Regions from separate parts of the Streptomyces sp. NPDC058469 genome, predicted to be linked through region 3. Evidence: riboswitches for the same ligand, from Rfam matches in the RefSeq annotation. Region 3 holds a riboswitch; each other region holds the start of a gene.

Region 1 (10,393 bases), on a different contig from region 3:
TGTACCAGACGCCCGCCCCGACCCCGAGGATCAGCAGCAGGGCGGCGACGATCGCCAGCAGCCCGCGCCGGGGCCGCCGCGCGGAGCGCCGCTGGGGCGGCATGGGCGGCCCGCTCTCGAACCGGCTGGTCCGGTTGAACGGGTCACCGGGCTCGTCGTCCTCGTTGACGGGCAGCGGACGCGGCACGGTCAGCGAGCGCGGGATCACACTCGTACGGTTCTCGGCGTTGGGATGCTCCGAGGCCAGCGCCTGCGGCGGCACCGCGTCCAACTGCCCGGCGCTCAGCCCCGACCGCGCCTCGCGGACCAGACCGAACAGCGCGACCGCGTCGTAGGGCCGCAGGTCCGGGGTTCGCGCGGTGGCGGTGGCGACCAGCTCGTCCAGCTCGTACGCCAGCCCCGGCACGAGCGCCGAGGGCGGCGGGACGTCCTCGTGCAGATGCTTGTAGAGCACGATCGCGGCGGAGTCCCCGTCGTGCGGCTTCTGGCCGGTGAGCATCTCGTACAGGACGACACCGCACGCGTACACGTCGACCCGGGGGTCGGCGGTGGTGCCCTCGATCTGCTCCGGCGCGAGGTACGACACCGTGCCGAGCACGGACCCCGTGGTGCTGGTGACCGTGTCCACGGACCTGACCAGCCCGAAGTCGGCGACCTTGACCCGGCCGTCGTCCCCTATGAGCACGTTCTCCGGCTTCATGTCCCGGTGCACGAACCCGGCCCGGTGCGCGGCGCCGAGCGCGGCCAGCACCGGCTCCAGGATGTCCAGCGCGGCCCGAGGCTGCAGCGCCCCGCGCTCGCGCAGCACGTCCCGCAGGGTGCAGCCGGCGACGTACTCCATGGCCAGATAAACGTACGACCGGTCGGCGCCCTGGTCGAAGACCTGCACCACGTTCGGATGCGCCAGCCGCGCCACGGACTTGGCCTCGCGGATGAACCGGTCGACGAAGTGGGCGTCGGCCGCCAGCGTCGGGTGCATCACCTTGAGCGCGAGAACCCGGTCCAGGCGGGTGTCCACGGCCCGGTAGACCGTGGCCATCCCGCCGACGGCGATCCGCGCGTCGACGCGATACCGGCCGTCGAGCAGCTGCCCGACGAGAGGGTCATGAAGGGTCGTATCCACGCAGGTGAGTGTACGAGCCGACGCTGACAGCACCGCCTTTTCGGCCAGTATCGGGGCGGTACTGCAGCCGAGCTGTGACGGATACCTCATGGTGGAACGGGTGTCCGAGGCCGATCTGCGCGGCTTGGCGGGTGGTGCGTGCGTGGGAGATCAGAAGGCGGGGCGTTCCGGGTCCAGGCGGGCCACGCCGGTTGTCGGGGAGGACGCCTCGGCGAAGTGCCTACGGGGGATACGCCCCGCCAGCCGGGCCAGCCGCCCCGCCTCCACGGCGCCGCGCATCGCGGACGCCATCAGTACCGGTTCCTGCGCCCGCGTCACCGCTGAGGCAAGCATCACACCCGCGCACCCCAGCTCCATCGCGAACGCGGCGTCGGACGCCGTACCGGCCCCCGCGTCCAGGATCACCGGCACGCGCGCGTGCTCGGTGATCAGCTGGAAGTTGTGCGGGTTGCGGATACCGAGTCCGGAACCGATCGGCGACCCGAGCGGCATGATCGCCGCACACCCGACGTCCTCCAGCTTCCGCGCCAGCACGGGATCGTCGTTCGTGTACGGCAACACCGTGAAGCCGTCGTCGACCAGGGTCTCGGCGGCGTCGAGGAGTTCGATCGGGTCGGGCAGCAACGTGCGCTCGTCCGCGATCACTTCAAGTTTGACCAGTGCCGTCCCCAGTGCTTCTCGCGCCAGCCGGGCCGTCAGCACGGCCTCGCCCGCCGTGAAGCAGCCCGCCGTGTTGGGCAGCACCCGGATGCCCAGCCGTTCCAGGACGGACAGCACCGAGCCGTGCACGGAAGCGTCCACGCGCCGCATCGCGACCGTTGTGAGCTCTGTACCGGAGGCCACCAGCGCGCGCTCCAGGACGTCGAGGCTGGGCGCACCGCCGGTGCCCATGATCAGCCGGGACGTGAAGGACGTACCACCGAGGACGAAGGGGTCGTCGGCCATGGGTCAGCCTCCTTGGACGGCGGTGAGGACCTCGACGCGGTCTCCCTCGGAGAGGGGCGTCGACGGCCACTCCGCGCGCGGGACGACGGTTTCGTTGAGGGCGGCGGCCACACCGGAGGGGGCCGGGGTGAGGGACCGGACGAGCACGTCGAGGGGCGTGCCGGGAGCGATCTCCTGGTGATCGCCGTTGACGGAGATGTTCATGCGGGCTGCTCCACGAGTTCCGTGCGGGCGAACCGCTTCGGGGTGAACGGGCGTGCCTCGTCCGGGAGTTCACCGGTGGCCAGGGCGTGTGCCAGGGCGTCGCCGGTGACCGGGGTGAGCAGCACGCCATTGCGGTAGTGCCCGGTGGCCAGCAGCAGTCCCGGCAGTGCGGTCGGGCCGAGCAGCGGCGCGTTGTCGGGGGAGCCGGGGCGCAGTCCGGCCCGGGTCTCGGTGAGCGGCAGTTCGGTGATCCCGGGGACCAACTCGTGGGCGTCGCGCAGCAGTTCGTAGACACCGCCGGCTGTCACGGTCGTATCCCAGCCCAGTTCCTCGCTGGTCGCGCCGACGACCAGCTCGCCGTTCTCGCGCGGCACCAGATAGACCTGGCTGCCGCGCACCACGGCCCGTACGGTCCGGCTCAGGAACGGCGCGTACCGCTCCGGCACCGTCAGCCGCAGCACCTGCCCCTTCACGGGCCGTACGGGCGGCAGCACGTCCTCCGGGACCCCCGTCAGCCGCCCGCTGAGGCTGCCGCCCGCGAGGACCACCTGGCCCGCACCCAGCGCCTCGCCCTCGCGCGTGACGACCCCCGTGGCGCGGTCCCGCTCGACCGTGAGCCGCTCGGCCCACGTCCGGTGGAACACGACCCCGGCGCGCTCGCAGGCCGCCACCAGCGCGTGCGCCAGCCGCCGCGGGTCGACCTGATGGTCCCCGTCGACCCTGAGCCCGCCGCGCACGCCCGGCGCGAGCATCGGCTCCAGGCGCCGGCACTCGCGCCCCGACAGCCACTCGGAGTCCAGGCCCGACCGGTGCTGCAGGGCGTGCAGTTCGCGCAGATGGGCGCGGTCGTCGGCGTCCAGGGCGACGGCGAGCGTGCCGCAGCGGCGGTAGCCGAGGCCGAGGCCGGTGAGGTCGGTCAGCTCGGCCGCGAAGTCCGGGTAGCGCTGCGCCGAGGCGAGGTTCAGGGCGAGCAGGGTCTGTTCGCCGTAGTGCAGTTCGGTGACGGCGGCCAGCATCCCGGCGGCCACCTGGGCGGCCCCGCCACCCGGCTCGGGGTCCACGACGGCCGTGGCGAACCCGCGTTGCGCCGCGCGCCAGGCCGTGACCAGGCCGATGATCCCGCCCCCGACGACGAGGACGTCTGACGTACGTGTAGGCATGGGCGTCCAGCCCCTCCCTTCGCCGGCATGACCCGGATCAGGTTCGTACGGTCGGAGGCCGCCAGCCTCCCTCTCAGCCCGGTGCGTCCGGACTCCCGCGAGTGCTTTACTCGGCCACCCTAGCCCGTGCCCCGTGTGTCAGTAAGGGAGCCTTCGTCCATGGCCCGCTCGCTCGACGGTCTCGTCCTCGCCCCGGTCGTGGACCAGGCCCCAGGTCAGGTCGGCACCCGCACCCGGTTCGCGTACCACGAGGAGGACGGCCGGATCTGGGCCGAGTACGCGGGCGGTGACGTCGTACGCGGGCGTCTCGTCGGCACGCGCGCGGGGGACCGACTCGACTTCCGGTACGTGCAGTTGGGGACGGACGGGACGACGTCATCCGGGCACTGCGTGTCCGATGTGGTCGAGTTGCCCGACGGCCGCATCCGCCTCGATGAGACCTGGGAGTGGGAGTCCCGGGCGGGAAACGGGACCAGCGCTGTGGAACAGGTCACCTGACGCGCCCACTGCCTGACAAATTGTCAGGTGTCTATGGTGATCGAGTGAGCGAGCAGACGCGGGACCAGGGCACGGTGGCAGGGCGGCGCGTGGTCGTCGTCGGCGCGGGCATGGCCGGGGTGCAGACCGCGGTCGCCCTGCGGGAACAGGGCTTCACCGGCACCGTCACGCTGATCGGCGCGGAACCCCATCAGCCGTACGACCGGCCCCCGCTGTCCAAGGCCGTGCTGCTCGGCAAGGCCGAGGGCTCCGCCTTCGACGTCGACTTCGAGGCGCTCGGCATCGAAGTGCAGCTCGGGCGCGAGGTGGTGGGCGTGCGCCCCGCCGACCACGAACTGGACACCGCCGAGGGCCCGGTGCCCTACGACGTCCTCGTCCTCGCGACCGGTGCCGAACCGATCCGGCTGCCGGGCGCCGACGGCATCCCCGGTGTGCATCTGCTGCGCACCCTGGACGACGCCGAGCGGCTGCGGCCGGTGCTCGCTCGGCAGCACGACATCGTGGTCGTCGGCGCGGGCTGGATCGGCGCCGAGTTCGCCACGGCCGCACGCGAGGCGGGCTGCGCGGTGACCGTCGTAGAGGCCGCCGACCGGCCGCTCGCGGGCGCGCTGCCCGCCGAGGTGGCCGCGCCGATGGCCGCCTGGTACGCCGCCGCCGGAGCCTCGCTGCGGACGCACGCACGCGTGGCGCACGTCGAGCCCGGCGTGGTGGTCCTCGACGACGGCTCACGGCTGCCCGCGGGCGCCGTCGTGGTCGGCATCGGCGCCCGCCCCGCCACCGCCTGGCTGACGGGCTCCGGCATCGAACTGGGCGCGCACCGAGAGGTCCTCGCCGACGACGGGCTGCGCACCTCGGTGCCGGACGTGTACGCGGTCGGCGACTGCGCCTCCTTCCCTTCGCGGAGGTACGGCGAGCGACTTCTGGTCCACCACTGGGACAACGCCCTCCAGGGGCCGCGCACGGTCGCCGCGAACATCGTCGGGGAGAGCCCGGCGGTGTACGACCCGGTGCCGTACTTCTGGTCGGAGCAGTTCGGCCGTTTCGTCCAGTACGCCGGCCACCACGCGTCCGCCGACACCACCCTGTGGCGCGGCGACCCGGCCACCCCGGCGTGGAGCGTCTGCTGGCTGCACGGGGACCGTCTGGTGGCCCTCCTGGCGGTCGGCCGCCCCCGTGACCTGGCCCAGGGCCGCCGTCTGATCGAGTCGGCGACCCTCATGAATCCCGAGCTGCTGACGGATGCTTCTCTCCCGATGAAGGCGGCTATCGCCTAGTTCGTCCCCCCGGGTCGGACCGGCCCGACTTCCGACTGTCAGTCCGGGATGGCACGCTGTTTACGTGACCGAGATTGACGCAAAGATCGATGCTCTCGTCCCCGCCTGGCTCACGCTGCCCGACATCGCAGAGGTGCTCGATGTCGAGGTGACACGCGTGCGACAGCTGGTCAAGGACGGCCAAGTCATCGCCGTACGCCGTGGTGAGAACCGCGCGCTGCACGTCCCCGCCGCCTTCATCGACGGGGCCGAGCAGAAGGTCGTCAAGGGCCTCACCGGGACCCTGACGCTCCTGCGGGACGACGGCTTCTCCGACGAAGAGATGCTGGAATGGCTCTTCACCCCCGACCCCAGCCTGCCCGGCACCCCCGCGCAGGCCCTGAGCGAGAATCGCGGCACGGAGGTGAAGCGCCGCGCCCAGGCGCTCGCCGTCTGACCCGCACGACCGAAGGGTGTACGGGCCGCGGCGACGCTCGGCCGCGGCCCGCACACGACACCACCACGCACTGACAACGGGGGACACACGCATGCCCGACACCGCCGCCGTCACCGCGCGCGCAGCGCTCGCCGACGCCCGGGTCTACCTCTGCACGGACGCCCGCAGACGCCAGGGTGACCTCGCGGAGTTCCTGGACGCGGTCCTGGCCGCCGGGGTCGACATCGTGCAGCTGCGCGACAAGGGCATGGAGGCCGCCGAGGAGCTGGAGCACCTCCAGGTGTTCGCCGACGCCTGCGCCCGGCACGGGAAGCTCCTCGCGGTCAACGACCGCGCGGACGTCGCCCACGCCGCCCGTGCCGACGTACTGCACCTGGGCCAGGGCGACCTCCCGGTCCCCGCGGCCCGCGCAATCCTCGGCGAGGACGTCCTGATCGGCCGCTCCACGCACGCCGAGCGGGAGGCCGCCGCGGCCGCCGTCCAGGAGGGCGTGGACTACTTCTGCACCGGTCCGTGCTGGCCCACCCCCACCAAGCCCGGCCGCCACGCCCCCGGCCTCGACCTGGTCCGGTACACGGCCGCCCTGGGCACCGACCGCCCCTGGTTCGCCATCGGCGGCATCGACCTCGGCACCCTCGACGAGGTGCTCGAAGCGGGCGCCCGCCGCGTCGTCGTCGTACGGGCGATCACCGAGGCCGACGACCCCGGCGCGGCCGCGGCGGAGTTCGCGAAGCGGCTGCGGCAGGCCTGACCGTCCCACGGCCAGGGCCTCGCTGTCCGATGGGTGGACAACAAGGCGACAAAGCAGGCAAATTTCCGGTTCCGGTTGGGTGACCGCCGCCCCCTGACTAACCTGCGGGTATGGCCTTCGGAACCGCATCCACCAGGACTGATCGCGCACGCACCGTGCGCGACATGCTCGCGACCGGCAAAGGGACGTATTCGTTCGAGTTCTCCGCGCCGAAGACCCCCAAGGGGGAGCGGAACCTGTGGAGCGCGCTGCGGAGGGTCGAGGCGGTCGCCCCCGACTTCGTCTCCGTGACCTACGGCGCCGGCGGCTCGACCCGCGCGGGCACCGTCAAGGAGACCGAGCAGATCGTCGCCGACACCACGCTCACCCCGGTCGCGCACCTCACCGCGGTCAACCACTCCATCGCCGAACTGCGCAACATCATCGGCCAGTACGCCGACGCCGGTATCCGCAACATCCTCGCCGTGCGCGGCGACCCGCCCGGCGACCCCATGGCCGACTGGGTGGCGCACCCGCAGGGGCTGACGTACGCGGCCGAACTGGTGCGGCTCATCAAGGAGTCGGGCGATTTCTGCGTCGGCGTCGCCGCCTTCCCGGAGATGCACCCGCGCTCCCCGGACTGGGACACGGACGTCGCCCACTTCGTCGACAAGTGCCGGGCCGGCGCCGACTACGCGATCACCCAGATGTTCTTCGAACCCGAGTCGTATCTGCGGCTGCGCGACCGCGTCGAGGCCGCGGGCTGCGCGACCCCGGTCATCCCCGAGGTCATGCCGGTGACCAGCGTGCGGATGCTGGAGCGGTTGCCGCAGCTCAGCAACGCCGACATCCCGGCCGCTCTGAAAGAGCGAATCCTCACAGCCAAAGACGATCCGGCCGCTGTACGCTCGATCGGAATCGAGTTCGCCACCGAGTTCTGCGCCCGGCTGCTGGCCGAGGGAGTCCCCGGACTTCACTTCATCACGCTCAACAGCTCCACGGCGTCACTCGAAATCTACGAGAACTTGGGCCTGCACCACTCACCGCGGGCCTAGACCGGCCGCCCGGACATACGACACACTGCGTAGCGGCCACTGGGAGAGGGGCGTACATGGGCTGGACGGTCCTCTACATCGCGTTCGGCATCGTCGCACTGTGGTTGCTCGGTGAGGTGCTGCTGCAGTACAAGGCACGCCTTCGCTGGCGGCTGCTCGCTTTCGTCGGCTTCCTGGGCGTCGTCCTGGGTGTGCTGATTCCCTCCGTCGTCGTGATCGGCCTGGGCGCCGTGGCCTTCGCCGTAGGCCAGACCTACGTCACGCTGTCGTTCCGCCGCGGCTTCGAAGCCGGCTGGGCGGTCTCCGGCCGACCGGGCGCGGGCGGCACCAAGCGCCGCCGCGGCGAGCCGGACGAGCAGGACCCGAACTTGGACGCCTCCGGCCCCGAAGGGGCAGAGGGCGGCTTCCAGGAGTACGGCCAGAACAAGGCCGCCTTCGGCCAGGACGACGACTACGACCGCGACGACGTGTTCACCCCGAACCGCCCCGTCGACCCCACGGCCGCGGAGAGCACGGCCATCTACGAGCCGCAGCCCCTCCCGGACGACACCGGCTCCTACGGTGTGTACAGCGCCAACGCGTACGCCAACGCCACGGACCCCGCCTACGAGGGCGCGGACCAGGCGTACGCCACCGCCGGCCAGACCCAGGACCAGGCCTACGCGGCGGCGGCCCAGGGCGCCGACCAGCAGCAGTACGGATACGACAACTACTCGGGCTACGACCAGCAGCAGTACGGCTACGACACGACCGGCCAGCAGCAGTACGCGGCCTACTCCGACCCGTACATCGGCACGCAGACCTACGGCGGCACCGGCTACGACACGGGCTACGACGGTCAGCAGCAGTACCCCCAACAGGGCTACACACAGGACCAGTACGGCAACGGCGGCTACGGCGGCGAGACCCCGGCCGGCGGGGTGTGGGTCCCGCAGCAGCGCAACGACGAGACCTACGGCGGCGAGCTCCCGGCGGAGCAGCAGTACCCCTACCAGGGCGACGGCCAGCAGCAACAGCCGCAGCAACAGCCGCAGTCGGGCGCCGGCTACGACGAGCAGTACCGTTTCTGAAGCCTCCTGAGACCCGACTACTGAGACTCGCCTACCGGGACCCTCTGAACTGCGGGCCCTCCACGATCAGTCCGGCGACCAGCGCCCCCGACATACCGGCGTGCGGAAGCCCGCCGCCGGGGTGGGACCAGCCGCCGACCCGGTAGAGCCCGGGCACGCGCGTGGTGTTCGCCGGGTGCAGGAAACGGCCCTGCCCGGCGGCGAGCGAGGGGGCGGGCACGGCTCCGAGACGGGCGCCCGTCTCGCCCTCCGTGTGCTCCGGGGTGCGCACCTCGTGCCACAACAGGCGCTCCCGCAGCCCGGGTACGGCACGTCCGGCGGCTTCGAGGAGGAAGTCCGTGTACCGCCGGACCGTGCCCTCGTCCGTCCAGCCGGCCTCGCTCGGCAGCACGGCGGACACCACGGCGGACTCGTGCGCACCGTCCGGGCGGAGCGCGGGGTCGTCGGGGCGCAGCACCGTCACCGTGGGACAGCGGGGCTCGTCGCCGCCCGGGGAGGCCAGGAAGTCCAACTCGGCCTCGCGGTCCGGGGCATGGACCACTGTCCGGTGAACGGCCCCGTCCTCACGCGGGCCGCGCAAGGCCAGCAGGAGCGTGAACCGCACGGGTCCGGGTGAGTCCGGGTCGGCCCGCACATCGCTGTCCCCGTCCAGCGGACGCTCCGTCAGGGCCCTCAGCCGCTCTGGGTCCACGTCCGCGACGACATGGTCCGCGTCGGCCACCGTCCCGTCGGCAAGCTCCACCCCGGCCGCGCGCCCGTCCTTCTCCAGGACCCGCGTGACCTCGGCCCCGAAGACGAACTCGACCCTCCTCGCCACGCACCGCTCGTACACCGCGCGCGCCAACTCCCGCATGCCGCCCCGCACATACCAGGTGCCGAAGGCGTGCTCCATGTACGGCAGCACGGCCGCGCTCGCCGGAGCGGTGCGGGGATCGAGGCCGTACGCGAGCGCGTGGCTCTCCAGGAGGGCGGTCAGGCGCTCGTCGCGCAGCTCCCAGGCGCCGATCTCGGCGAGTGTGCCCGCCCGCCGGGTGCGCAGCAGTTTCTTGTGCGGGACCGCCGGATACGGCTCCTGGTCGGCCAGCACCGGCCAGTTGGGCCACAGCGGCTCCTCCAGGAGGGGCCTGCGGGTGCGGTCCCAGGCCTCGCGGGCCCGGATCAGGAAGTCGCCCCAGCGCTGGCCCGCGCCGCCGCCCAGTGCTTCGTCCAGGGCCGTGACGACGCCCGCGCGGGAGGCGTTCGGCAACGACACCGCCGTGCCGTCCGCGAAGACGTGCCGGGACGACGGGTCGACCTGGACCAGCTCGACCAGGTCCTCCAGCGGCTCCTTGCCGGTCTTGATGAACAGGTCGCGGTGGACAGCGGGCACGGGCAGCAGCCCGGGGCCGGTGTCGAAGGAGAAACCGTCCCGCTCGAAGCGGCGCACCGCACCGCCGTACGTCTCCGTACGCTCGTACACCGCCACCCGGTGGCCCGCGACGGCCAGCCGGGCAGCGGCCGCCATCGCGCCCATGCCTGCGCCGATCACCGCAATCCGTGCCATGCCCGCGACTTTATCGGCCGCCACTGACTGTCCGGCCACGGGCTGTCACCACGGTGGCGGGTCCGGTGGCCGGCCGGGCGGGTGTCCCACCTGCGCGGCGAGGCGTTTCTCCTCCCGGCGCTGGGCCCGGCGGCGCAGGAACCGCCGGATCCGCGAGACCAGGAAGAACAGGACCGTGAGTCCGGCCACCAGCAGCACGGCCGCGATGATCGCCGCCGCCTGGGGATGGAACATCGCGAACGAGACGATTCCGCCGACCCCGAGATCCTCCGCGAAGCTCATGATCACGTTGCTGAACGGCTCGGGCGAGGTGTTGATCGCCATCCGCGTCCCGGCCTTGACGGTATGGCTGGCC
Region 2 (10,393 bases), on a different contig from region 3:
AGGTCATGATGAGCTTCCTCGTTTCCGAGGAGCTCTCCTTCCGTATCCCGGTCGAACTGGGCTACGAGACGTGCGATCCGTACGCTGTGCGGCTGACCTTCCATTTGCCGGGCGACGCACCGGTGACCTGGACCTTCGGCCGGGAGCTGCTGATCGACGGGGTCGGCATGGCGTGCGGGGAAGGTGATGTGCGGATCGAGCCCGTCGACCCGGAGACGCTGGGCGAGGTGCTGATCCGGCTTCAGGTGGGCAGCGACCAGGCGCTGTTCCGCACCGGCGCGGCACCGCTCGTGGCGTTCCTCGACCGCACCGACCGGCTGGTTCCGCTCGGCCAGGAGGGCGCCCTCGCGGACTTCGACACCCACCTCGACGAGGCACTGGACCGCATCCTGGCGGAGGAGCAGAGCGCGGGGTGAGGTGTTGTGACGGCGGCGAGGGTTGGGGAGTTGGCGTAACGCTTCGCCATGGGTTCGGAAGCCGCTGGAGGCGCCGTGAGCCCTGAAGGGCCCCGTGAAGCCCTGACGGTCCGGTGTCAGCTTGAAGTCCTGCGGGGCCCGGAGATCCGCAGTAACGCTTCTCCTCGGCTCCGTACGGCGGTTCTCGCCGCCCACCGCAGTGCTTGCGGCGTCTCAGTGCTTGCGGCGTCTCAGTGCTTGCGGCGACGGCCCTTCCCGCCGCGCGCCGCAGCGGGCTTGGCACTCGGCGCCGCCGTGGCCGCACCCGCCGTAGTCGCACCTGCCGGAACCGCCTCGGGTCCCGGACGGTCCGCCGAGACCACCAGGGCCGCGAGGGCCGTGGTGACCGGTACCGATGCGACCAGGCCGATCGAACCCACCAGCGTGCGCACGATCTCCTCGGCGACCAACTCGCTGTTGGCGACCGCGCCCACGCTGCTCTGCGCGATGGAGAAGAGCAGCAACAGGGGCAGGGCCGCGCCCGCGTAGGCGAGGACGAGCGTGTTGACGACGGAGGCGATGTGGTCGCGGCCGATGCGGATGCCGGCGCGGTACAGCCCGCGCCAGCCCATCGACGGGTTGGCCTCGTGCAGTTCCCAGACCGCCGACGTCTGCGTGACCGTCACATCGTCGAGCACACCGAGCGAACCGATGATGACGCCGGCGAGCAGCAGACCGCTCATGTCGATCGAGGGGTACAGCCCGTGGATCAGGCCCGTGTTGTCGTCCGTGTTCCCGGTCAGCGCGGCCCAGCCGATGAACACCGAGCCCAGGACGCCGATCAGCACCAGCGACATCAGCGTGCCGAGCACCGCCACCGACGTACGGGCCGACAGGCCGTGGCACATGTAGAGGGCGATCAGCATGATGGCGCTCGAACCGACCACGGCCACGATCAGCGGGTTCGAGCCGTGCAGGATCGCGGGCAGGATGAAGAAGTTCAGGATCATGAAGCTGATGGCCAGCGCGACCAGCGCCATGACACCGCGCAGCCGGCCCACCACCACGACGGCCAGCGCGAAGATCCCGGCGAGCAGCGCCATCGGGAACTTACGGTTCACATCGGTGACGGAGTACTGCAGATCCCTGGGCGCCGAGGGCTCGTACGCGACCACGACCTTCTCGCCCTGATGCAACTGCCGTGACTGGTCGGGCTGCACGATCTCCGTGAACGTACGGCCCTTGTCCTTGCCGGTGCCGACCGTGACCGTGGCTTTCTTGCAGGTGCCGCCCGCCTCCTGCGCCGCCGAGGAGCCCTCGGCGGTAGAGGTGTCCCCGGTCGAGCCCCCGCCCGAGGCGTTCACCGACGCGCAGCTCACGCTGACGACCTTGGTGACCGTCGCCTGCTGTGTCTGCCGGTCGAAGCCGACCCCGGTGCGCTTGTGCGACGGGGCGCCGCCGGGCCAGAGCACCACCATGCCGACCACGACCGCCACCGTGAACGGGATCAGGATCGCCGCGATGACCTTCCGCAGATGCCGGGAGACGGGGGCGGCGGGGCCATGGCTGTGCGAATGACCGTGGCCGCCGCCTCCACCGGAACCGTGACCACCGTCCGCACCGGAACCGTGACCACCGTCCCCACCCGATCCGTGGTCGTGCCCGGAACCGGAACCGTGGTCGTCGCCGGTTCCCTGGTCGTGGCCATGCGGCGGCCCGGTCGGCGGGTACGGGGGCTGCTGTGTCGTGGTCACCGCCCGATCATCGCAAGAACGCCGGAGGCCCACTGTTCACCGCGCCACTTATGACGCTAGCGTGGAGGCACCTTTGCACACGCGGGAGCTCGGAGCACCGGGCTGAGAGGGCGCTGACCTTCGTCTCTGCGATGTTTCACGGGAAACGTCACCTGAATCGAGTGATGTTTCACATGAAACATCGGCTGACGGAAGCCGCTGCGTCGACCGCCGAACCTGTTACCGGGTAATGCCGGCGTAGGGAGTAGGTCTCATGACCAACAAGGACGCACGCACGCCTGCCTCCAGCCAGGACGAACAGCCCATTCCGGGCGAGAAGTCCGCACGGGCCGAACAGCCCACGGAGGCCGGGAAGTCCATCGGCTGGCACAAGGGGTACGTCGCGGGCTCGCGCCCCGATCTGCGGGTGCCGGTCCGTCAGGTGCACCTCACCAACGGGCAGTCCGTGACGCTGTACGACACCTCCGGCCCGTACACCGATCCGCTCGTCGACACTGATGTCCGCAGGGGGCTGGCGCCGCTGCGGGAGAACTGGATCATCGCGCGCGGTGACACCGAGGAGTATGCGGGCCGGCCCCTCCGCCCCGAGGACGACGGCATCAAGCACACCTCGCCGCGCGGTGGACTGCGCAATCTCGACGCGGTGTTCCCTGGGCGGCCGCGTCAGCCGCGGCGCGGGCGGGACGGCGTCGCGGTCACGCAACTCGCCTATGCGCGACGGGGTGAGATCACGCCCGAGATGGAGTTCGTGGCCGTACGGGAGAACGTTTCGCCTGAGGTGGTCCGGGAGGAGATCGCGGCCGGGCGGGCGGTGCTGCCGGTCAACGTCAACCATCCCGAGATCGAGCCGATGATCATCGGCAAGCGGTTCCTGGTGAAGGTCAACGCCAACATCGGCAATTCCGCGGTCACTTCCTCCATCGAGGAGGAGGTCGAGAAGATGACCTGGGCGACCCACTGGGGCGCCGACACGGTCATGGACCTGTCCACCGGCCGCAACATCCACACCACCCGCGAGTGGGTGCTGCGCAACTCCCCCGTCCCCATCGGAACGGTGCCGCTCTACCAGGCACTCGAAAAGGTCGACGGCCGCGCCGAGGAGCTGACCTGGGAGATCTACAAGGACACGGTCGTCGAACAGGCCGAACAGGGCGTGGACTACATGACCGTCCACGCGGGCGTGCGGCTGCCGTTCGTACCGCTGACGGCGAACCGCAAGACGGGCATCGTCTCGCGCGGCGGCTCGATCATGGCGGCGTGGTGCCTCGCGCACCACAAGGAATCGTTCCTGTACGAGAACTTCGAGGAACTGTGCGAGATCCTCGCCGCCTACGACGTCACGTACTCGCTCGGCGACGGCCTGCGGCCGGGTTCGATCGCGGACGCCAACGACGAGGCGCAGTTCGCGGAGTTGCGGACGCTCGGGGAACTCAACACGATCGCGAAGCGTTTCAATGTTCAGACCATGATCGAGGGCCCGGGACATGTCCCGATGCACAAGATCAAGGAGAACATCGACCTTCAGCAGGAGATCTGTGATGAAGCTCCGTTCTATACGCTCGGCCCGCTGACGACGGACGTCGCGCCGGCGTACGACCACATCACCTCCGGCATCGGTGCCGCGATGATCGCCTGGTGGGGCACGGCCATGCTCTGCTATGTCACGCCCAAGGAGCACTTGGGCCTGCCCAATCGTGACGACGTCAAGACCGGCGTCATCACCTACAAGATCGCCGCCCACGCAGCCGACCTCGCCAAGGGGCACCCCGGTGCGCAGGAGTGGGACGACGCGCTGTCCGACGCCCGCTTCGAGTTCCGCTGGGAGGACCAGTTCAACCTGGCCCTCGACCCGGACACGGCACGGGAGTTCCACGACGAGACGCTTCCGGCGGAGCCGGCCAAGACGGCGCACTTCTGTTCGATGTGCGGGCCGAAGTTCTGCTCGATGAAGATCTCCCACGACATCCGCCGTGAGCACGGCGGGAGTCGGGAGGAGATCGAGGTCGGGATGGAGCAGAAGTCGAAGGAGTTCGCGGCGGCGGGCAACCGGGTGTATCTGCCGATCGCCGACTGACGACGACCGGCTAGCTCTTCGACGGACCCTCGGCAGGCCTGAGGCACAGGGCATGGTCGACGAGGGTGCCTGTCGCGCGGTTGAGTGCGGCCAGGTCCGGCGGTGCGGTGGTGGTCGTGATGGAGACCGTCACCGCGCGCCTGCCGTCCGCGCTCACCGCGGGGCGGGTGTTGACGCCCGCGCCGTCGCCCTCGTGGGTGTAGTAGAAACCGCCGCAGGAGAGCGGGATCTTGCGCAGGCCGAGGCCGTAGGTTCCTTCGGGCATCTCGGCCACGTCCTCCGGGTCGTCGGTCCGCTCGACGGTCTGCCGCATCTCGCGCCACTCCTCGGCGGGGAGCAACCTGCCGTCGGCCAGGGCGCGGAAGAAGGTGTTCAGGTCGGCGGTGGTGCTCACCACGCCGGAGTCCGCGGTGTGCTGGAGGCTGTGGTCGGTGACGTCGAGACGCTTGCCGTCGGCGGTCGTCAGGTACGCGTTCACGTGTGGATCGGGCAGGAACGGGTCGAGCCCGGGGATGGAGGTGTTGCGCAGTCCCAGTTTCGCGATCACCCGGTGTGCGACCAGGTCCTGCCAGCTCGTGCCGCCGGCCTTCTCGGCGATCATCCCGGCCAACAGGTAGTTGGTGTTGGAGTACGCCCAGCGGGTGGGCTCGCCCGGCTGCGGTACGAACACCGGCCGGTGCTTCATCGCCACCGCGACCAGGTCGGCCGTGGGGGTGATGTCGTAGCGGTTCTCGTCGAAGTGGTTGATCAGCCCGTCCTGGATCGCCGGGTCGTCGATGTAGTCGTACAGGCCGCTGGTCTGGCGGAGCAGGTCGCGGACGGTGATGCGGCCGCCGTCGTTGCCGTTGCCCGAGACGACCCCCGGCAGCCAGTGTTCGACGGAGTCGTCGAGCGACAGCCGCTTCTCCGCCACGAGTTGCAGGACCACGGTCGCCACGAACGTCTTCGTCGTGCTGGCCACGCGGAAGTGGGCGTTCCAGGGGATAGGGGCCGTGGAGTCGGCGGTCCGGGTGCCGATGCGGGCCATGAGCGGCGGGCCCTTCGGTCCGTCGACCCTGGCCAGCACGTTCACATCCCCGCCGCCGACTTTCCGTACGGCTGCGAGGTCCTGCTGAAGTGTGTGCTCGGTGTAGGACGACGGCCTCGGCGCCGTGTGCCCGGCGGTGGCGGTAGCGGTGGCTGGGGCAGTGGCGGTGACGGCGGTCGCGGCCAGGGGTGAGCCCAGCGCGAGCAGCGTTGCTGCCAGCACGGTGGCACCGGCCTTCTTCGACGACGGCATCTGCATGTTCGTATCCCCCGGTGCTCCGGTTCCCGATCAGCGACGATCACCAGCCAACCGGATCTGCCGGCGCGAGGGGATGGGACTGCCCTCCGCATGAGGGGTGCACCTGGCCCCCGTACGAACTACGGGTTCACCCCCGGCTGTACCGCCTCGACCGCGAGGCGTACGGCACGCGAAACACTCCCCATCGCGGACTGACGCCCGTAGATTGGCGCTGTTCCGGGGGGTTGAGTGCCTTTGGGGCAGCGCTGTTGCGTTGGGGACCAGGGGGAGTGATGGAGACCGTAATTCTTCTGCAGGTGACGGACGAGGCACAGTCGCTGGCGTGGGACGGCGATGATCTGGTCGATGTCGTGGGTGGCCGGCGGTGGGGTCCTGATCGTGTGGAGCGCCACGTCTCGGTCGATCATGGGTTTTCCTTCGACCGGAGCGTCAGCTCTCCGTCCGGCCGCTTCACCGTGGTCTACGACGAGCGGGGCACCGAGGCGCTGTTGCTCGAAGGCGATCGGCCGGTCCGTGAGCTGGAGCGCGATAACGACCACGCCGAGGACTTCGACTATCCCGTCGCCCTCGGGGTGCTGTGGGACGGCCGTGAGGTACTGGTCCACTGCCCGGACGAGTACGACGTCCTTGAGATCGAGGACGCGGAAACGGGCGAACGGCTCACCGGCGGCGACCGTACTCGGAACGACGTCTTCCACTCGCGGCCGGCGGTGTCTCCGGGTGGGACCCACCTGTTGTCGGCGGGCTGGGTGTGGCATCCGTACGGGATCGTCGAAGTCTTCGACCTGGACCGGGCGTTGACGGACCCCGCGGTGCTCGACGGCCGTGGCGTGCTGTCCTTGTACCCGGGCAACAGTTCCGAGGTGATCTCGGCCTGCTGGCTCGACGGTGACCGCGTGGCGGTGGCGACCGGGGAGGAGTTCGTCGACGAGGAGGAGACCGCGGAGGCCGCGGACCTGGGCCGACGGCAGTTGGGCGTGTGGTCGCTCTCCGAGAAGCGGTGGGTTCATCGCAACAGGGTCGACTTCCACATCGGCACGCTGATCCCGCGGGGTGACACGGTCGTCTCGCTGTACGGGCATCCACGGCTGATCGACGTCACGACGGGGGCGTCGATGATGGAGTGGCCGACTGTGGAGGTGCCGAGCAGGGAGGGGAGTTACGGGATCACCCACATCCCGACGCCCGTCGCGGCCCTGCATCCGGACGGCAATCGACTGGCTGTCGCCCAGCCGGACAGCATCGCGATCATCGCCCTTCCTGAGAAGGCGTTCTGAGGGGACTCGCTGTTCGACGAGCGCACCACACGGCCGCCCCTGTGAACCTGCGGCCCACTGATCCCGTGACCGGGTGTTCGGCTTGCGCTCCCCTGGGTGGGGGCGCAAGCCGAGGGGCTACTCCGGCTGGTGTTCGGGCCCCCCGAAGTCCGGGCTGCTGAAGTCCGGGCTGCTGAAGCTCGGGCGGTGACCCGGTTCCGGGCCGTCGTCCGGGCTGGAGAAGCCGGGCCGGTCGTAGCCGAGGTGCGGCATGCGACTCGGTGCCGTGGGTGTCGTACGGCGCAGTGTCGCCGTGCCCGGAGCCGCCAGCGCCTCCTGGAGGAACGGCAGGATGCCGCGTTCCAGGAGGGCGTCGTGCCAGGCCTCCCTGGCCCGGGCGACTTCACCGCCCGACTCGCCGTAGGGGCCGGTGTCGAGCGAGGGCCTGTTGCGCAGAGCGGTGAGCAGCAGGCCGACGATGGCGACGAGGATCGCCGCGGCGGTCATGGCGCCGAACACCCATCCGGCGGTCAGCATGGTCTTGGCGAACGCCGGTTCGGGGCTGAGCATCTTGAGGATGTAGCCCACGAGCAGGAATATCGCCGCGGCCGTGCCGGCGAGGACGGGAGTGAGGACGGCGGCGACGGCGATGGCGCCCGCACCCTCGGCCGCCTCCCCCAGGGTGGTGGCGAGCCCCATCGCGCCCACGCCGTCCGGCTCCGCGGAGCCGGACTCGCGGACGGCCGACGGGGTGGACGACGCCGGCTGGCGCAGTTCCTCGCGGACCTTCACGTAGTGCTGGTACTCGGTCGCCGCGGCCGCCGTGATGAGTGCGGTGGCGTTGAGCGCCATGGTGCGCAGCTGTTCGGGGTTGAGCCGCTTACCGACAGCGGCCAGTTCCGGGCGTTGTGGTGCGGAGCGCAGCGCCTCGTCGAGGATCCGCTCGTACTCCTGGCGGTCCTCGCTGTGCAGGTGCTGCGGAACGCTGTTCATGTGCATCCCCCGATGCTCCGTAGGGCTTGGGGCTCGCATGCCAACGAGCCGTCGGGCAGAAACGGAGGGGAGCCTGCTACGGATAAGCCGATGGTAGAGCGGCGACGGCACACGGTGACAGGGGGTTTCCAGAAATTGGCCCCTGGCCAGCGCTGTCGTCCGCCAGTCCTCCGAGGGGGACGCCTGCCCGATAAACGCTCAGATATCCAGGGGAAGTTGCTGGACCAGCAGTTTTCCGGCCATGGTCACTCCGCCGTCCATCGCGATGGCGAGTCCCTCGGCGTAGACGTGCGGTCCCTCGACCACGGGACCGGCGGTGTCCTCGCCGTCCTCGGAGCCCACGTCGCCCAGGAGATAGGGAATCGGGCTGTGCCCGTGCACGATCCGGGTCCCGCCGTACATGTCGAGCAGGGAGCGGACATGGTCGGCGCCGCCCTCGTCGCGGAAGGAGAAGCGCTTGGTGAGCTTGCGGAACACGTCCCAGACCTCGTCCGCGTCGTTGCGCGTGAGGGTCTCGCGGACGGTGTCGTTGACCGCCTCGATCGAGTCGCCGTAGTCGAGGTAGGCGGTGGTGTCGGAGTGGACGAGCAGGTGGCCGTCGACCTGCTCCATGGCGTCCAGCCGGGCCATCCACTGCAGGTGGACGTCCTGGAGGCGGTCCATGTCGGTCTTCTGGCCGCCGTTGAGCAACCAGGCCGCCTGGAAGGTGGCGGTGCCCGCGCCGGAGTTGACGGGGGTGTCACCGAACCGCTTCGCGCCGAGCAGCAGGAGCTCGTGGTTGCCCATGAGCGCCTTGCAGTAGCCGCCGGCCGCGGCGGCCTCGGCGGACAGCCGCATCACCAGGTCGATGACGCCGATGCCGTCGGGTCCGCGGTCGGTGAAGTCGCCGAGGAACCAGAGCCGGGCGGTGCCCGCGCACCAGCTTCCGGCCGAGTCGATCAGGCCCTTCTCCCGCAGCGCGGCCACCAGTTCGTCGAGGTAGCCGTGCACATCTCCTACGACGAACAGCGGACCGGGGCCCTCCGTCTGCTGCGGGGCCGCCGCTGACGCCGGGTCCACCGCGACCTGAGCCGTGTCACCCCGATGGATGACGGGCAGATCGCGCCGAGTGGGTGTGTAGCCCTCCGGATAGACCTCGTCGAAGGCCTCGTCAAAGGCCTCCTCGTCGGGCCGTTCGGCCTCGCCGGGCTGCGCGCTGTCGGCGTACGGACCGGTCTCGTGGACGTACGCGGGTACCCGGAAGTCGCGCAACGTCGCCGTCCGCTCCATCTCGGGTCCCTGACCGGCCCCCTGAGTCATCGACCCCTCCACCATCGCGCCGCAGCTGCACCGCGTCGGACTGCCTGGTCGCAGCGGCCCGCGGTGTCGTGGGCCCATCATAGGAATGCGGATCGCGCCATGTGATGACCCAGGGGTGCCGAATCGGAGCAGGACTCCGCTCCACCGCGGCTTTCGCCCCGATTGGGCAGGTCTTCGGCTGTTGGCCGTCTGCTTGACGGGGGTTGGTTCGCGCCGTCAGGGCGGCTGGATTTCGCCGGTGGGGGCCCGCTTGGGTGGGGCTGGAGTGGACCGGTTGTCCGGCGTCGGAGTGGGCCGCTTGGGTGGGGGTGGTGCTGGACGTCTGTTCGATGCCGGTACTGGTGGTCGCTCACGCCGGTACTGATCGCTCGCCCTGGTGCTGGTCGCTCACCCCGGTACTGGTCGCTCACGCCGGTGCTGAGACCGGGTGCCTGCTTCGGCGCCGGGTGCAGGGTGCCGGGCGCCTGCTTCGGCGCCGGGTCCAGGTGTCGGGCGCCTGTGTCGCGTCCGGTCCACGCTGCTCGGCCTGTCGGCCAAGGTGCCGGTTCCGCAGTCCGCCCTGCCGGTCCCGGTGTCGACCGCCTGCACGGCGACGGCGCCGGTCGCCCACCCTGGTACTGGTCAGCATCGACCGCCCTGCCTCTCACGAAGCCGGCCTCACTGCCCGCCTTGCCGGCCCCGGCGCCGGGTGGGAGTCCCGGCGCCGTTCGGCCCGCCACGGGCACCGGAGGGGGGTTCTGCGCGCCGCGGGCCGAGCGGAGTCCCCGGTACCGCTCCGTCCATCCGCATGGCGCCTGGCGGCACCGCCCCGGTCGCGCTCGTGGCACCCGGCACGAGTACTCCGGGCCCTGCCGCGGCCGGACTGCGGTACTCGATGGGAGTCCGAGTACCGCTTCGCCCGCCACCACGTCCCGAAGGAAATCCCGGCACCGTTCCCACCCCTGACGGTCACCCGAGGGGAGTGCTCGACACCGAGCCGTCCCCCTCCGGCGGCACTGGACGGCAGCCCCGGCACCGAGCCTCACGGGCACCCGGAACAGTCCGGCCCCCGCCTCCGCCCGACCACGGCGGCACCCAGCGGAAGTCCGGACACCGCCCCGCCTGCCACCAGACGCCGAACGCTCCCGGCACTGCGCCAACCCCGTCACGGTGCCGGGAGCGAATCAGACCCCCGTCTGCACCCGCTCACGACGCCCGGAGCGAACCGGCCTCCGCCTCCGCCTGACACGGCGGCACCCAGCGGAAGTCCGGACACCCTCACCCCTCACTCCACCCGAGCCCACACCCGCCCGGACGGCACTGGCACCGACCCTGCCCCCCCGGGGGGAACCCCGCCC
Region 3 (10,393 bases):
CGAGCGGCTCGTCGAGCATGAGGAGACGCGGCCGAGGTGCGAGGGCCCGGGCCAGCGCCACCCGCTGCTGCTCACCGCCGGACAGCCCCGCCACGGCACGGCGGGCCGCACCCGGCAGGCCTACGAGGTCGAGCAACTCGCCCACCTGCGCGTCCTGTTGTCTCTTCGACGCCCCGTGCATGCGCAGCCCGAAGGCGACGTTGCCGGCGACGTCACGCTGCGGGAACAGCTGGTGGTCCTGGAACATCAGACCCACCCCCCGCTTGTGCGCGGGCACGCCCGACTGGTCCCGGTCGTCGAGCAACACCCGGCCCGAGTCCAGGGGTTGGAGCCCGGCCACCGCCCGCAGCAGCGTCGACTTGCCGCTGCCACTGGGCCCGAGCACACACACGATCTCGTGCTCTACGACTCCGAGGTCGACGGCGTCCAGCACGGGCCGCCCGCCGAACCGCACGGTCGCGCCCTCAAGGCTCAGCAGCGGCCTGTTCGGCGACATGTTCGGCGGCATCTAGAACTCCCCGGTCCGATCGGTACGCAGCCGCTCAAGCACCAGCAGGGCCACCGCGCACACCACCATCAGAATCGTCGAAAGGGCCATCGCCTGGCCGTAGTTGAGATCACCGGGCCGGGACAGCAGCCGGGCCACGGCAACCGGCAGCGTCGGGTTGTCGGGCCGCGCGATGAACACCGTCGCCCCGAACTCGCCCAGCGAGACCGCGAACGCGAACCCGGCGGCGATCAGCAACGCCCGCCGCACCAACGGCAGATCGACCTCGCGCCAGACCCGCCACGGCGACGCCCCGAGCACGGCCGCCGCCTCCCTGAGCCGCCCGTCCACCGCCCGCAGCACGGGCAGCATGGTCCGTACGACGAAGGGAACGCCCACCAGCGCCTGCGCGAGCGGCACCAGGATCCATGAACTCCGCAGATCCAGCGGGGGCTTGTCGAGCGAGATCAGGAACCCGAAGCCGACCGTCACCGCCGACACCCCGAGCGGCAGCATCAGCAGCGCGTCGAAGCCCCGCACCAGCCGCCCGGCGTCGCGCCGGGTGAGGGCCGCGGCGGCGAGTCCGCCGATCACCACGGCGATGGCGGTGGCGGTGGCGGCGTACTCCAGCGAGTTGCCGATCGCGGCGATCGGCGGGACCAGGAAGGTGCCGCCGTCCTCGCTCGTCAGCGCCCGGTAGTAGCCGAAGTCCGGTGTGTCGAGCGACCGTTGGACCAGTACGGCGAGCGGCAGCAGAAGCAGCAGGAGGACGGAGACGAGGACTCCGGCCAGCAGGGTCCACTGGCCGGCCCCGCGCGGGCGCCGTGCGGTCACCGACGGGTCCACGAGCCGTAGGGCGCTCTCCCGCCGTCGTACCGTCCAGGCGTGCACGGCGAGGATCGCGCCCACAGCGACGAACTGGACGATCGTCAGCACGGCCGCCGTGGACAGGTCGAAGACCTCGGAGGTCTGGCGGTAGATCTCCACTTCGAGGGTCGAGAAGGTCGGGCCGCCGAGGATCTGCACCACGCCGAAGGACGTGAAGGTGAAGAGGAAGACCATCAGCGCGGCGGCGGCCACGGCGGGCCCGAGCGCGGGCAGCGTCACCTTCCGCCAGGCCCGCAGCCGGGAGGCGCCGAGCATCCGCGCCGCCTCCTCCTGGCGCGGGTCGAGCTGTGCCCAGAGGCCGCCCACCGTCCGTACGACGACCGCGTAGTTGAAGAAGACGTGCGCGAGCAGGATGGCCCACACGGTGGTGTCCAGCCGTACGCCCCACAGGTCGTCGAGGAGTCCGCCCCGGCCGACGAGGGCGAGGAAGGCCGTACCGACGACGACCGTCGGCAGCACGAAGGGGACCGTCACGACGGCCCGCAGGACGTGTCGGCCCGGGAAGTCGAAGCGCGCGAAGACATACGCGCCGGGGAGCGCGATCAGCAGCGTGAGCGCGGTGGACGCGAGCGCCTGCCAGGTGGTGAACCACAGGACGTGCCGGATGTCGGACTGCGCCAGCACATCCCGGATACGGCCCAACTGCCAGGCGCCGTCGACCTTGAGGCCGCGCGCGACGATCGCGGCGACGGGGTAGGCGAAGAACACCGCGAAGAACGCGACGGGCACGGCCATGAGCCCGAGCCGCGTGGCGTTCCCCTTACGGGCCTTCCGCGTCTTCGGCGGGGCTACTTCAGTACGAGCGAGGTCCACGACTTGACCCACTGGTCCCGGTTGGCGGCGATCTTCGCGGGGGCCATGGTCTCGGGGTCCGAGGCCTGGCGGCCGTACTTCACGAACTCCTGCGGCACCTGGGCGCCTTCGCGCACCGGGTAGACGAACATGTTGAGAGGCATGTCCTCCTGGAACTCCTTGGTGAGCAGGAAGTCGAGGAACGCCTTGCCGCCCTTGGTGTTCTTGGCGTTGCTGAGCAGGCCCGCGTACTCGGTCTGCCGGAAGCAGGTGCCGTACGACACCCCGGTCGGGGCGGTGGTCGGCTTCGGGTCGCCGTAGATGACCTCGGCGGGCGGCGAGGAGGCGTACGAGACGACGAGGGGCCGGTCGCCGCCCGCCTTCTTGCCGCCTGCGGAACCGGAGAACTCCTGGTCGTAGGCCTGCTCCCAGCCGTCGACGACCTTCACGCCGTTGGCCTTGAGCTTCTTCCAGTACGCCTGCCAGCCGTCGTCGCCGAACTGCGCGGCGCTGCCGAGCAGGAAGCCGAGGCCGGGTGAGGAGGTGGCGGCGTTCTCGGTGACGAGGAGGTTCTTGTACGCGGGCTTGGCCAGGTCGGCGAAGGAGGCCGGCGGGGTCAGCTTGTGCTTGGTGAAGTAGGCCTTGTCGTAGTTGACGCAGATGTCGCCGGTGTCGATGGGCGTGACCCGGTGCTTGGTCTGGTCGACGCGGTACTCGGGCTTGACGAGAGCGGAGCCCTTCGCGTCGTAGGACTGGAAGAGGCCGTTGTCGAGCGCGCGGGAGAGCAGGGTGTTGTCGACGCCGAAGAAGACGTCGCCCTGGGGGTTGTCCTTGGTCAGGATCGCCTTGTTGACGGCCTGGCCGGCGTCGCCGTCCTTGAGGACCTTGACGGTGTAGCCGGACTGCTTCTCGAAGTCCTTGAGGACGCTCTTCGAGACGGCCCACGAGTCGTGGCTGACCAGGGTGACGGTCTTGGAGTCGCCGCCGCTGCCGCTGTCGGACGAGCCGCACGCGGACAGCGTGAGCAGGCCGAACCCGACGGCCGCGGCCACGAAGGTCTTGGTGTGCACGGTTGTTTTCCTCCTGGGGTGTCCAGGAAGAGACGCGGCCCTGCCCGGGACGTCGGAGAATTCCGGCGGCTCCCGGGCAGGGCGCAACAGCAAGAGTGGTGACCGAACTTCCTACCCAGAATGACCTGGGCGAGGTTCAGAGGGTCTGCGGACAATCCCGCACTCTCAGCGCTGTGGCGCTCCCCTGTCGGAATATGAAGATGTACCTACGCGAACAGGTTACCGCTCGGTGGCGGCGAGCTGGCCGCACGCTCCGTCGATCTCCTGGCCCCGGGTGTCCCGGACGGTGACCGGCACCCCGTGGGCCGCGATGGCCTCGACGAACGCCTTCTCGTCCTCGGGACGGGAGGCGGTCCACTTCGAGCCCGGCGTCGGGTTCAGCGGGATGAGGTTGACGTGCACGGGCTTGCCCTTGAGGAGGCGGCCGAGCCGGTCGCCGCGCCACGCCTGGTCGTTGATGTCGCGGATCAGCGCGTACTCGATGGACAGCCGGCGCCCCGACTTCGCCGCGTACTCCCAGCCCGCGTCGAGGACCTCGCGCACCTTCCACCGCGTGTTCACGGGGACCAGGGTGTCGCGCAGGTCGTCGTCAGGGGCGTGCAGCGAGATCGCGAGCCGGCACTTGAAGCCCTCGTCGGAGAACCGGTGGATCGCGGGGACCAGTCCGACCGTCGAGACGGTGATCCCGCGCTGCGAGAGGCCCAGGCCGTCCGGCTCCGGGTCGGTGAGGGCCCGGATGGACTGGGCGACCCGCTTGTAGTTGGCGAGGGGTTCGCCCATGCCCATGAAGACGATGTTGGACAGCCGCGCGGGGCCGCCGGGGATCTCGCCGTCGCGCAGGGCACGCATGCCGTCGACGATCTGGTGCACGATCTCGCCGGTGGACAGATTGCGGTCGAGGCCGGCCTGTCCGGTCGCGCAGAACGGGCAGTTCATCCCGCAGCCCGCCTGCGAGCTGATGCACATGGTGACCCGGTCCGGGTATCGCATCAGCACGGACTCGACGAGCGTCCCGTCGAACAGCCGCCACAGCGTCTTGCGGGTGGTCTCCTGGTCGGTCGACTGATGCCGTACGACGGTCATCAGCTCAGGAAGCAGCGCCTCCTGCAGCTTGGCGCGCGAACCGGCGGGGATGTCGGTCCACTCCGCCGGGTCGTGCGCGAGCCGCGCGAAGTAGTGCTGCGAGAGCTGCTTGGCGCGAAACGGCTTCTCCCCGATCGCGGCGACGACTTCCTTGCGCTCGGCGGGCGTGAGATCGGCAAGGTGCCGCGGCGGCTTCTGGGCTGCGCGGGGGGCGACGAATGTGAGTTCTCCGGGCTTAGGCATGGCTGTACCAGTGTCGCAGACATACGAAGAGGGACTCGCCGCCCTGTGGACAACGAGCCCCTCACCCATAAAACCGCAGGTCAGCGGTTCAGTAGGTCGGCTGGTTTTTCAGCCGGAGCCCACGAACAGCACCAGCAACAGCCACACCACCGGCGCCGTGGGCAGCAAGGAGTCGAGCCGGTCCATGATGCCGCCGTGCCCCGGCAGCAGCGTGCCCATGTCCTTGATGCCCAGGTCGCGCTTGATCATGGACTCGCCGAGGTCGCCCAGCGTGGCACTGGCCGCGACCGCGAGGCCGAGGACGAGGCCCTGCCACCAGCTGCCGTCGTCGATCAGGAACTGCATGCACAGCGCGCCCGCCACCATCGCGAAGGACACCGCCCCGAACAGGCCCTCGCGGGTCTTTCCGGGGCTGATGCGCGGGGCGAGCTTGTGCGTGCCGAAGCGCCAGCCGACGGCGTAGGCGCCCGTGTCGCTGACCACGGTCAGCAGCAGGAACGTCATGACCCGCCAGGCACCGTCGTCGGCGGTGAGCATCAGGGCGACGAACGTGGCCAGGAACGGCACGTAGAACGCCGCGAAGACGCCCGCCGTGACGTCCTTGAGGTAGCCCTCAGGCGGTTCCGTCATCCGCCATACGAGGACGGCGAGTGCCGTGAGAGCCATGGCGACCCAGGCGCCTTCGGGGCCCCGGACGTATCCGGCGACGACCATCGCCGCGCCGCCGACCGCGAGGGGCACGAGGGGCGCCTTGATGCCCTTGCGCTCCTGCAGCCGCGAGGTCAGCTCCCACAGACCCACGACGACGGCGACCGCAATCACGCCGATGAACACGGCCTTGACGACGAACAGGGACGCGATGATGACCGCACCGAGTCCGACACCGACCCCTATGGCCGCACCCAGGTCCCGGCCCGCGCTCTTCTTCTGCGGGGCGGGCGCCGGTGGCGGGGCATCGGGCATGGGCTCCGGATTCTGCGGCACCGCCCCGTAGGGCTGCGCCTGCGGCGTGTCAGAGGGCTGCGTCCGCGGGTCGTACGGCTGCGACTGCCGCACGTCGTACGGCGGTTGCTGCGTCTCGTCGCGGAACAAGGGGCCGCTCAGCCGAGCGGCCCCCCGATCGTCATCCTGGTGTCCGCCGTATGCGGGCTCGTCGGGCACGATGGGCATGGGGCGAGTCTGCTGCGCCTCAGGCGCATCGTACGTGGGACCCGCCGGGGCAGCCCCCTGGACAGGCCCCTGGTCGGACGGCCCCCAGTACCCGGCTTGTGGCGGTGCCCCCCAGGAAGAGTCGTTCATCAGACCTCGAGCAGCTCCGCTTCCTTGTGCTTGAGGAGTTCGTCCACCTGGGCGACGTACTTCGCCGTGGTGTCGTCGAGCTCCTTCTCCGCACGACGGACCTCGTCCTCGCCGGACTCCTTGTCCTTGACGAGCTTGTCCAGCGCGTCCTTGGCCTTGCGGCGGACGGCGCGGATGGACACCTTGGAGTCCTCGGCCTTGGCCCGGGCGACCTTGATGTAGTCCTTGCGGCGCTCCTCGGTCAGCTCGGGGAACGTCACACGGATGATGTTGCCGTCGTTGCTGGGGTTGACGCCCAGGTCCGAGTCGCGGATCGCCTGCTCGATGTTCCGCAGCGCGGTCTTGTCGAACGGGGTCACCACGGCCATCCGCGGCTCCGGTACGGAGAACGAGGCCAGCTGGTTGATCGGCGTCAGCGCGCCGTAGTAGTCGGCCACGATCTTGTTGAACATCGCCGGGTGCGCACGGCCGGTGCGGATCGCGGCGAAGTCCTCCTTGGCGACCACGACGGCCTTCTCCATCTTCTCCTCGGCCTCGAGGAGGGTCTCTTCGATCACCACTTGCTCCTGCGTGTCTTGAGTAGGCCCGGCTGCTGTGCTGTGTCGGCGTCGGCGGCCGGCTGCGTCGCGTCTTCTTCCTGCACGGTTCCCGACCGGCAGGACATTGTCCATCCCCCGGTCAGGGTCATCAGCCCTGGCTGCCTTGGTCACCCACAAGCGTGCCGATCTTCTCACCCTTGACGGCGCGGGCGATATTGCCCTCCGCCAGAAGCTCGAAGACCAGGATCGGAAGCTTGTTGTCGCGGCACAGCGTGATGGCGGTCATGTCCGCGACCTTCAGGTCCTGGGTGATGACCTCGCCGTAGCTGAGCGAGTCGAACTTGACGGCCTCGGAGTTCGTCTTCGGGTCGGAGTCGTAGACCCCGTCCACGCCGTTCTTGCCCATCAGCAGCGCCTCGGCGTTGATCTCCAGGGCGCGCTGGGCGGCGGTGGTGTCGGTGGAGAAGTAGGGCATGCCCATACCGGCGCCGAAGATGACCACGCGGCCCTTCTCCAGGTGGCGCACGGCGCGCAGCGGGATGTACGGCTCGGCGACCTGGCCCATGGTGATGGCGGTCTGGACGCGGCTGTCGATGCCCTCCTTCTCCAGGAAGTCCTGGAGCGCGAGGCAGTTCATCACCGTGCCGAGCATGCCCATGTAGTCCGAGCGCGCCCGGTCCATGCCGCGCTGCTGGAGTTCGGCGCCGCGGAAGAAGTTGCCGCCGCCGATGACGACGGCGACCTCCGCGCCGTCCCGGACGACGGCCGCGATCTCACGGGCGATCTTGTGCACCACGTCGGGGTCCACGCCCAGGCCGCCACCTCCGGAGAAGGCCTCTCCGGACAGCTTCAGCATGAACCGGCCGCGTACCTTGCCGTCGTCGCTCTTCTGGGGCTTGGTGGTCATGGCGTTCTCCTCATGGTGCACATACGAAGAAGGCCACTGCCGGTGGGGTGTCGTTCGCATCCCATGCTCGGCAATGGCCTCCTCGTCAGATCTGCTGTCGTCCGCCACGCGCGCGTGTGCGGCGGGATACGCCAGCAATACAGCCGACTGCTGACGACCCTAGCGGGATTCCGCGGGGCGCCGCGCGTCGATCGCGGTACGGACTCAGATGCCGACCTTGATGCGCGTGAAGCGCTTCAGGGTGACACCCGCCTCGTCCAGAACCTTCTGGACGGACTTCTTGGGGTCGAGCGCGTACGGCTGACCAAGCAGCGTCGCGTCCTTGAAGAAGCCGTTGACGCGACCCTCGACGATCTTGGAGATCGCGGCCTCGGGCTTGCCCTCGGCGCGGGTGGTCTCCTCGGCGATACGGCGCTCGGACTCGACGACCTCGGCCGGCACGTCGTCCTTGGCCAGGTACTTCGGCGCGAAGGCGGCGATGTGCTGGGCGACGCCGCGGGCGACCTCGGCGTTCGGCTTGTCCAGCTCGACGAGGACACCGATCTGCGGGGGCAGGTCGGGCATCGTGCGGTGCATGTACGCGGAGACGTAACCGTCGGCGTACTGGGCGAAGCGGTCCAGGACGATCTTCTCGCCCAGGTTCGCGTTGGCCTCGTCCACGAACGCCTGGACCGTCTTGCCGGACTCGATCTCGGAGGCGAGCAGCGCCTTGAGGTCGGCCGGGGCGGTCTTGGCGACGTGCTGGGCGATCTGGTTGGCGACGGCCTGGAACTTCTCGCCCTTGGCGACGAAGTCCGTCTCGCACTTCAGCTCGACCAGGACACCGGAGGTGTTGTCGTCGGCGATGACGGAGACCACGGCGCCGTTCTCGGCGGAGCGGCCCTCGCGCTTGGCGACGCCCTTCTGGCCCTTGATGCGGAGCGCCTCGACGGCCTTCTCGACGTTGCCGTCGGCCTCGTCCAGTGCCTTCTTGCAGTCCATCATGCCGGCGCCGGTGAGCTCACGGAGCTTCTTGACGTCGGCGGCGGTGTAGTTCGCCATGATCTGTGAATCTCTTCTCGGAGTTCGAAGTCTCGAAGTCGGCGGCGGCCGCGGACAGCGCGGGCTTCCGCCAAGGATCTACGGGCTACGAAGATCTAGGGGCTGTGGATGAACGGCGGGTGGCGCGGTCCGCACCACCCGCCGTCCTTCTGTCAGCCCTTTGGCCCGGAAGGTCAGGCCTGCTCGGCCTCGGCGACCGGAGCGGCCTCAGCCTCGACGACCGGAGCGGCCTCGGCGGCGGGAGCCTCGACCTCGGCAGCGGGAGCCTCGACCTCGGCAGCGGCCTCCTCGACAGCGGCGGGAGCCTCGGCCTGCTCGGCGTCGGCGACCTTCTCCGTCTCGGCGGAGGTCTGCACCTCGGCCTCGGCGGCGGGAGCCTCGTCGGCCTTCTTCTCACCCTCGAGCAGGTCGCGCTCCCACGCGGCGAGCGGCTCGCCGGCGGCCTTGTCACCCTTGGCCTCGGCGGCGACACCGGAGCGGCTGATGAGGCCCTCGGCGACGGCGTCGGCGATCACGCGGGTGAGCAGGGTGACGGAGCGGATCGCGTCGTCGTTGCCCGGGATCTTGTAGTCGACCTCGTCGGGGTCGCAGTTCGTGTCGAGGATGGCGACGACCGGGATGTTGAGCTTCCGGGCCTCACCGACCGCGATGTGCTCCTTCTTGGTGTCCACGATCCAGACGGCGCTGGGAACCTTGGACATCTCGCGGATACCACCGAGGGTCTTCTCCAGCTTGGTCTTCTCGCGCGAGAGCACGAGAAGCTCCTTCTTGGTGAGACCGGACGCGGCGACGTCCTCGAAGTCGATCTGCTCAAGCTCCTTGAGGCGCTGCAGACGCTTGTAGACGGTGGAGAAGTTGGTGAGCATGCCGCCCAGCCAGCGCTGGTTGACGTAGGGCATGCCGACGCGGGTGGCCTGCTCGGCGATGGCCTCCTGCGCCTGCTTCTTCGTACCGACGAACATGACCGTGCCGCCGTGGGCGACGGTCTCCTTGACGAACTCGTAGGCGCGGTCGATGTACGACAGCGACTGGAGCAGGTCGATGATGTAGATGCCGTTGCGCTCGGTGAAGATGAAGCGCTTCATCTTCGGGTTCCAGCGACGGGTCTGGTGACCGAAGTGGACGCCGCTTTCCAGCAGCTCCCGCATCGTGACGACGGCCATGGCCGTTCTCCTTGGTTTTCTCGGTTGTGCCGCGAGCACCGGACGGCACTCGCGCCTGACGCCCACGTGCGCGTGCCCAGAGGACCGAGGAGCGCTGACACCGGATTTCGTCCTGCGACGGAGAACCGGATGCCGGGGCGTGCGAAGTCGACCCGGTGACCCGGATCGCCAAAGGAAGTGTACGGGACCCGCGAGGCACCGGGTGACGGCGTTGTCCACAACCACCCGCCGCTCCACAGGTCCCGGCCATGATCGGCCCGGGTACGGCACGGTTTGTGCCATGCGGATGCGACGAGACGACCGACTTATGCGTACAGGGCCGGCTCTGCTGCCGGCCCTCATCCTGACCCTGCTGACCTGCACGGCCCGAGCAAGCGACGCCCCTCCCCCGCCCCCCGCGCCCCCCGCCCCCTCCGTACCGGCGATCGCGAGCACCTGGCCGGTCGGCTCACACCCTCTGGTCCTACGAGGCTGGGAGCCCCCGGCGACGGTCTACGCCCGGGGCCACCGAGGCGTGGACTTGGCAACCCAACCCGGTGCTCCGGCACGAGCGGTGGCGCCGGGCCGGGTGTCCTTCGCGGGCCGGGTGGCGGGGAGGGGAGTGGTGTCGGTGGAGCTGGCGGGGACGGATCTCCGCACGACGTACGAGCCGGTGAGCGCATCGGTGAAGAAGGGAGACGAGGTGGAGCCGGGCCAGGTGGTTGGCACCGTGGAGCTCACGGGCTCTCACTGCACGACGACATGCGTGCACTGGGGCCTACTGAGAGGGGAGATGTACTTGGACCCGCTGGCGTTGCTGCCGCCGTGGCTGCTGAACAGAGGCCCGTCACGCTTGTTGCCGGTCCTCGCAACGCCCGTTTCTTAGGGGCGCGGGGAACTGC

Evidence for each region. A riboswitch is a leader RNA that binds a small molecule or an ion and turns the genes downstream of it on or off. The one in region 3 is predicted to bind thiamine pyrophosphate.
Region 1: linked by a shared signal. The riboswitch ahead of thiO (glycine oxidase ThiO) and the one ahead of ACFWP5_RS34290 (thiamine ABC transporter substrate binding subunit) in region 3 are both predicted to bind thiamine pyrophosphate.
Region 2: linked by a shared signal. The riboswitch ahead of thiC (phosphomethylpyrimidine synthase ThiC) and the one ahead of ACFWP5_RS34290 (thiamine ABC transporter substrate binding subunit) in region 3 are both predicted to bind thiamine pyrophosphate.

Annotation. Positions count from the first base shown of each region.
Region 1 is NZ_JBHXME010000156.1:545-10,937, reverse strand. Features, by position in the region: gene pknB (Stk1 family PASTA domain-containing Ser/Thr kinase) at 1-1,123, opposite strand, end outside; gene ACFWP5_RS41880 (thiazole synthase) at 1,274-2,068, opposite strand; gene thiS (sulfur carrier protein ThiS) at 2,072-2,272, opposite strand; gene thiO (glycine oxidase ThiO) at 2,269-3,432, opposite strand; TPP riboswitch at 3,430-3,541, opposite strand; gene ACFWP5_RS41865 (hypothetical protein) at 3,592-3,930, shown strand; gene ACFWP5_RS41860 (NAD(P)/FAD-dependent oxidoreductase) at 3,975-5,204, shown strand; gene ACFWP5_RS41855 (Rv2175c family DNA-binding protein) at 5,269-5,640, shown strand; gene thiE (thiamine phosphate synthase) at 5,732-6,391, shown strand; gene metF (methylenetetrahydrofolate reductase [NAD(P)H]) at 6,502-7,425, shown strand; gene ACFWP5_RS41840 (hypothetical protein) at 7,482-8,495, shown strand; gene ACFWP5_RS41835 (phytoene desaturase family protein) at 8,527-10,038, opposite strand; gene ACFWP5_RS41830 (DUF4126 domain-containing protein) at 10,084-10,393, opposite strand, start outside.
Region 2 is NZ_JBHXME010000015.1:56,542-66,934, reverse strand. Features, by position in the region: gene ACFWP5_RS10790 (SsgA family sporulation/cell division regulator) at 1-416, shown strand, start outside; gene ACFWP5_RS10785 (YibE/F family protein) at 647-2,149, opposite strand; TPP riboswitch at 2,221-2,410, shown strand; gene thiC (phosphomethylpyrimidine synthase ThiC) at 2,403-4,223, shown strand; gene ACFWP5_RS10775 (serine hydrolase domain-containing protein) at 4,234-5,508, opposite strand; gene ACFWP5_RS10770 (hypothetical protein) at 5,781-6,785, shown strand; gene ACFWP5_RS10765 (hypothetical protein) at 6,903-7,763, opposite strand; gene ACFWP5_RS10760 (metallophosphoesterase) at 7,956-9,071, opposite strand.
Region 3 is NZ_JBHXME010000104.1:3,887-14,279, forward strand. Features, by position in the region: gene ACFWP5_RS34280 (ABC transporter ATP-binding protein) at 1-508, opposite strand, end outside; gene ACFWP5_RS34285 (ABC transporter permease) at 509-2,110, opposite strand; gene ACFWP5_RS34290 (thiamine ABC transporter substrate binding subunit) at 2,164-3,237, opposite strand; TPP riboswitch at 3,328-3,433, opposite strand; gene rlmN (23S rRNA (adenine(2503)-C(2))-methyltransferase RlmN) at 3,457-4,563, opposite strand; gene ACFWP5_RS34300 (phosphatidate cytidylyltransferase) at 4,672-5,862, opposite strand; gene frr (ribosome recycling factor) at 5,862-6,419, opposite strand; gene pyrH (UMP kinase) at 6,550-7,308, opposite strand; gene tsf (translation elongation factor Ts) at 7,513-8,349, opposite strand; gene rpsB (30S ribosomal protein S2) at 8,523-9,512, opposite strand; gene ACFWP5_RS34325 (murein hydrolase activator EnvC family protein) at 9,820-10,377, shown strand.